DNA from 2 places in the Sporosarcina sp. NPDC096371 genome. Region 2 is predicted to be linked to the other one. Evidence: riboswitches for the same ligand, from Rfam matches in the RefSeq annotation. Region 2 holds a riboswitch; the other holds the start of a gene.
What was found. A riboswitch is a leader RNA that binds a small molecule or an ion and turns the genes downstream of it on or off. The one in region 2 is predicted to bind S-adenosylmethionine.
Positions count from the first base shown of each region.

Region 1: linked by a shared signal. The riboswitch ahead of ACIQ0H_RS10065 (methionine ABC transporter ATP-binding protein) and the one ahead of metH (methionine synthase) in region 2 are both predicted to bind S-adenosylmethionine.

Region 1 covers NZ_JBIWFE010000003.1:283,849-287,273, reverse strand. Annotated here, with positions in the region: gene ACIQ0H_RS10070 (methionine ABC transporter permease) at 1-661, opposite strand, end outside; gene ACIQ0H_RS10065 (methionine ABC transporter ATP-binding protein) at 651-1,664, opposite strand; SAM riboswitch class I at 1,790-1,900, opposite strand; gene ACIQ0H_RS10060 (pyridoxal phosphate-dependent aminotransferase) at 2,063-3,226, shown strand.
Region 2 covers NZ_JBIWFE010000004.1:217,316-220,740, forward strand. Annotated here, with positions in the region: gene bioB (biotin synthase BioB) at 1-905, opposite strand, end outside; gene ACIQ0H_RS12650 (biotin transporter BioY) at 907-1,497, opposite strand; gene ACIQ0H_RS12655 (histidine kinase) at 1,633-1,815, opposite strand; SAM riboswitch class I at 1,993-2,100, shown strand; gene metH (methionine synthase) at 2,198-3,425, shown strand, end outside.

The DNA.
Region 1 (3,425 bases), on a different contig from region 2:
CAACTGATTTTGAAATCCAATCTCCTGCAAACTGAATAATTTGTACAAGCACAATTAAAATAAGTACTGTTACAACCATGATTGTTTCGTCATAACGGTAGTAGCCATAACGGATGGCCAAATCTCCCATTCCACCTCCGCCGACAACCCCTGCCATTGCGGAATAGGCAACCAAACTGATGACAGTCAACGTCAGCCCTTGGATAATACTTGACTTTGCTTCCGGTAATAATACGTTGCGGATGATCATCCAAGGACTTGCACCAATTGAAATCGCCGCTTCAATGACACCCTTATCGATTTCTCGAAGTGAAGTCTCCACAATTCGTGCAAAAAATGGAATGGCCGCTGCTGACAAAGATACACTAGCTGCCGTCGGACCAATTGACGTACCGACTAGAAGTGTAGTCAAAGGAATGAGTAACACAAGTAAAATGATATAAGGAATGGACCGGACCATATTGGTGATGAAACCTAGAATCGATTTCACTATAATATTTTCTAGGAACAATCCTTTATCCGTCGCAAATAGTAAAATGCCCAATGGTAACCCAATGATCAACGCAACAACAAGTGAGATCCCCACCATGAAAAGTGTTTCACCAAATGCCTTTGTCATATCTGGCAGTAATTCAATGATTTGTTGTACATCAATTCCCATTGCCGATCACCTCCACTTGTACATGACGAGATGATAGATATGCGATGGCTTGCTCAACAGCCGCCGGTTCTCCCAGCAACTCCATCACAAATATTCCCAGTGGCATTTCTTGAATATACTCAATCGATCCATGCAAGAAATTACCCGTTACGTTGTATTTTTGGATAGTTTCAGAGATAACACTCTCACCTGCGACATTTCCTTTGAACATCAATTTCACAATACGTCCTGTGCAATTTGCTAAAATAGCTGCCGGAACGTCAAAGGACACTACACTGCTGATGAATTCTTTCGTTAGTTCTTCTTGAGGATCCGAAAAAACATCATACACTTGTCCTTCTTCAATCACTTTTCCATTTTGCATAATCGCCATGCGATTACAAATTTCTTTTACCACATGCATCTCATGCGTGATTAACACAATTGTAATCTGTAGCTCCAAATTGATTTTCTTTAATAATCGTAAAATCGACAAAGTCGTATTTGGATCCAAGGCGGATGTTGCTTCATCACAGAGTAAAACGGATGGGTTATTAGCAAGCGCTCGGGCAATTCCAACTCGTTGCTTTTGCCCTCCACTCAATTGTGCAGGATAGACATTTCGTTTATCCGACAAACCGACCATTTCAAGCAACTCTGCTACACGGTCACTAATTCGAGCCTCAGGTGTTTTTGCTGCACGTAATGCGAATGCAATATTTTCATATACCGTCTTTTGGCTAATTAAATAAAAGTGCTGAAAAATCATACCGATTTTCAATCTTGCTTGACGCAAGCTTTTCCCTCTTAACTTCGTCAAATTAACGCCATCTATTAAGATTGTACCTTCCGTAGGCTTTTCCAATAGATTCAAGCAGCGAATCAGCGAACTTTTCCCAGCACCTGAATAACCGACAATGCCGAAAATGTCACCCTTGTTAATCTCGAGCGAAACGTTATCGACACCTCTTACAATCCTATCTTTAGTTTGATAAATCTTCGAGACCTTTTGGATTTGAATCATTGACTTCTCCTCTTTCTATTCAATCAACTACGCTGTGGATTTTTATGTAATTCGGAAAAAATTCTGATCAATATAATAAAAAATACCTCTTTCATAAATGAAAGAAGCACCGAAAATATCGTTTCAGCTTATCTTTCAGAATAACATTCACTCTGTAGGAGTTGGCACCTTCCTCGTTGTATACAAGGGGTTGCTGGACGTCATCGGGCCTATCCCTCGGTCGCTCATGATAAGTTACATATGTAATTGTTTGAAGCTTAAGTTATATAGTAGTCTGAACCAACTAAATTGTCAACACAATAATACAATTGACAACTAGTGCAATATTGCTATTAAGTCAATAACTCCTGTATACTAGCATATAAATAATTGACTACTCAAATGAAAGAGGTAATCCTATGACACTCTCAAATCGGTTGAAAAATTTACCACCACACTTCTTTTCATCACTCGTTCGAAATGTAGAGCAAGCACTTTCGGAAGGACGAGACGTGATTAACTTAGGGCGAGGCAATCCAGACCAACCTACTCCACCCCATATAGTCAAGGCTTTACAGGAAGCCGTTGAAGACCCAGCTACGCATGGCTATTCCCCTTTCAGAGGGATTGCAGAATTCAAACAAGCTGCTGCAGACTTTTACAAACGCGAATTCAATGTCGATATCGACCCTAAAACGGAAGTAGCGGTTCTATTTGGTACAAAGCCTGGATTAGTCGAATTACCCCTTGCTTTGATGAATGAAGGGGAATTACTTTTACTACCGGATCCTGGTTATCCAGATTATTTATCAGGTGTGAGCTTAGCAAATATTAACTACGAAACTATGCCCTTACTCGCAGAAAATAATTATTTTCCGGATTACAGCGCCTTAACTGACGAACAAAAAAAGGCAAAGTTAATGTATTTAAACTACCCAAACAACCCAACAAGTGCCACTGCAACCATTCCGTTTTTTGAAGAAACGATTGCTTTGGCTAAGTCCAATGACATTGCCATTATGCATGACTTTGCTTACGGCGGAATTGGCTTTGACGGCAAAAAACCACTTAGTTTCCTACAGGTAGAGGGTGCTAAAGAGGTCGGAATTGAAATGTACACCTTGTCAAAAACGTATAATATGGCCGGTTGGCGCGTAGGATTCGCGGTCGGTAATGCCGAAATTATTAAAGCCATCGGTACCTTGCAAGATCATTTATTCATCGATATTTTCCCAGCCATTCAACGCGCCGCTGCCGTCGCATTATCAGGCAGTCAAGACTGTGTGGATGAGCTGATTGCTCTATATGAAAGTCGCCGCAACGTTTTAATCACTGAGTGCAATCGAATTGGTTGGAATGTGGTGGCTCCCTCCGCGTCATTTTTCGCGTGGCTACCTGTTCCCACAGGCTATACAAGTGAATCGTTCACAGACCTTCTTTTAAATAAGGCCGATGTAGCCGTTGCGCCAGGTCATGCTTTTGGCGTGCACGGTGAAGGCTATGTACGCGTCGGATTATTAGAAACAGAAGATCGTTTAAAAGAAGCCGTTGCGCGTATTGAAAAGCTCGATTTATTTTCGTAATCAAAAAAACTGGCGGACTGCAAATAGTCCGTCAGTGCTTTCAGTTATACGCATAAGTTTCTTTTGCGAGAATCACTTATCGAAACCCCATTTGTCTCCCTAGGTTTTAGGTAAGTTTTTTACTTCGAAACTATTTATTTTATCAATCTATTTTTTGAGCATCCTACTGTTTGCCATAAAAAAGACTACCCAAACCAAA
Region 2 (3,425 bases):
GTTAAATAATCACCAATAAAAATCGAGTTTGCTGGGTATAATCCGAACGGTTGTAAGCTACGCAAGTTCACTTCTCGACCTCCGGAAATTCTAATTTCCTTCGTAGGATTCATGAATCTGAACAAGCACAACACTTTCAAGCAATAACGAGGTGTTAATTCATCCGTACCGCCGAGGGGCGTCCCATCCACCGCATGTAGAAAGTTAACGGGAATCGAATCAGCATCCATTGCATGTAAGCTGCGCGCCATTGAAACGACATCTTGTTTCGTTTCACGCATGCCTACGATGACACCTGAACATGGTGAGATACCCGACTGCTTCACAAGGTCGACCGTGTTGACGCGGTCCTCATATGTATGAGATGTCGTGATACTTTCATGATGTTCCGCTGACGTGTTGATGTTGTGATTGTAGCGGTCAACGCCTGCTTCTTTTAACCGTAATGCCTGTTCTGGCTTCAATAGTCCAAGGCAAGCACAAACAGTCATATGTTCATGTTTCGCCTTGATTTCCTTCACAGAATCGATCACAATTTCAAGCTCTCGGTTGAGTGGGCCCCTACCGCTCGCCACAATACAGTAGGTTCCTGCATTCAATTCCACCGCTCTTGCCGCCCCTGTCACGATTTCTTCTTTTTTCATCATGGCATACTTTTCAATTGGAGCTGTCGAAACGATTGACTGTGCGCAATACCCGCAGTTTTCGGGACATAAGCCAGATTTCGTATTCATGATCATATTGAGTTTCACTTTATTCCCATAGTAATGTTTCCGAATCGTATAAGCTCCGTGAAGGAGTGCTAGCAAATCCTCATCAGGACTGTTTAAAATGGCAAGTGCTTCGCCATCCGTCAATATATGTCCTTCGAGTACACGTTTTGCTAAAGCATCGTACTTCGTCATGTCAACGCCTCACTTTCAGCAACTTGTACATACGGTGTCCAAACATCCCTGCGAGTACTGACAATAATAGATCTTTCGGCAGTGGCGGTATCATCCATAACCACGCCACTTTGTACGTAAAAACATCCGGCGCCGCAGCCCACAGCTTATACGCGGCGTACATCCAATTCGTACCGATAACATAATTCACAACCATCGCAACGAGTGCCGCAATAATATAACCATGTAACTTATTATTTTTTTCAACAATCTTCCCCGCGATATACGCTGCAAAAATGAATGACACTATAAATCCAAATGTCGGGCTAATGATGGAGCCGAAACCTCCGCTGAATTTTGCAAAGACTGGTGCTCCAGCAAGTCCGATAAACATATAGACCGTCATCGCAATGGCACCTAACCGGCTCCCTAAAATAAGTCCTGCTAAGATAGCGAAAAACGTCTGCAATGTAATCGGCACACTACCAACGACCAGAAAAGGTGCAAAGGCCGTAATGTTTGCCCCAATCATCATCAGTGAAGCAAACATCCCACAATAGACAAGACTTAGTGCACTCATCCCACTTTTCGTTTTCACTGTAGCTGTTGTCATCGAATACCCTCCTTATGTTAACTCTAATAGAATAAAAGATAACTCATTATGTGTCAACTTAAATAACAAAGTAGTTAACCTATATATTTTGAAATAAAAAAATCACTAGCAACATTCGCTAGCGATTTCATTTCATTACTTTTTCTCTTCATCTTTTGGAAATAAAAAATAGGCAAGAAACCCACCAACAGCCATCGCACCTAACGTGATATAGATTCGTGACATGGGCGGCACGTCTTGATGACTCTTGTTTAGCATCATAATGCTAACCGTACCAACAATCATCATGATTGGAATAATATACATAAAAGCTCTCAACTTATTCACCTTCTGTTTGTCATTTCCCCCCATCTTACCATACATATTCTAGCATTCTACAAAGGACAGCTTGACGAAAGGCAATTATAACGTTATGATGATTTCAATTATTCAACCAATAATAAGAGATGTATTTCAATCCGTCTCCTCTATTAGTTAATTCAACTACATAATTTATTCTTATCAAGAGAAGCAGAGGGAACTGGCCCTATGAAGCTTCAGCAACCTGCCGAAAGGACTGGTGCTAATTCCAGTGGGGTCCATCTGTGATCCTGAAGATGAGAAGGGACAAATACGTATACTCGTAAAGCCTTCTTTCTATGAAGGCTTTTTTTATTTTTTCAGATTACTAAACCGATACGAAGAAAGAGAGTGATTAGTTATGTCAAAACATCCTATTGAAGAACAACTACAGAAAAGAATACTCATTATGGATGGTGCGATGGGGACCATGTTGCAAAATGCTAATCTGTCTCCTGAAGACTTCGGTGGCGAAGAATACGATGGTTGTAACGAATATTTAAACATCACAAGACCCGACGTCCTTAACCGGATTCACCGTGAATATTTAGATGCTGGTGCCGATATCATTTCAACAAATACCTTTGGAGGGACGCCGATCGTCCTCGATGACTACGATTTGGGCGATCAGGCACATGACATCAACTTCCGTGCAGCACAAATTGCTAAAGAATGTGCCGAAGACTTTTCCACATCTGATTGGCCTCGCTTTGTTGCCGGTGCAATGGGACCTACAACCAAAACATTATCCGTCACAGGCGGCGCTACGTTTGACGGTTTGACACATGACTTTTATGTACAAGCGAAGGCACTTATCGAAGGCGGTTGCGATTTGCTTTTGATGGAAACTAGCCAGGATATGCTGAATGTCAAAGCCGGAACACTAGGCATCAAACGCGCATTCGAAGAGACAGGACAGGAATTGCCCGTGATGATTTCCGGAACAATTGAACCAATGGGGACGACCCTTGCAGGGCAGAGTATCGAATCATTCTATATTTCAATCGAACATATCAAACCACTCTCAGTCGGCTTGAACTGTGCGACAGGACCGGAGTTCATGACGGATCACCTGCGCTCACTCTCAGAGTTGGCAACGAGTTATGTCAGTTGTTACCCAAATGCTGGACTACCGGACGAAGAAGGTCATTACCATGAATCACCTGAATCCCTTTCCAAAAAGTTAGAAGGGTTTGCAGACAAAGGCTGGTTGAACGTAGTAGGTGGATGTTGCGGAACAACGCCTGCACATATTCGCGCAATCCGTGAAGCCGTAGCCGATAAAAAACCACGACAAGGTCCAGAAAGCGTTCATGGGCATGCCGTGTCTGGTATAGAGCCACTATTATATGACGACTCCATGCGCCCTCTATTAATTGGCGAACGGACTAACGTTATCGGTTCCCGCAAATTCAAACAGCTTATCGTAGATGGCAAATTTGAAGAAGCATCAGAAATTGCACGCGCACAAGTAAAAGGCGGTGCACACGTCATTGATATTTGTCTGGCGAACCCGGATCGGGACGAGCTAGAAGATGTGACGAAATTCATGAAAGAAGTCGTCAAAAAAGTCAAAGTGCCTCTCGTCA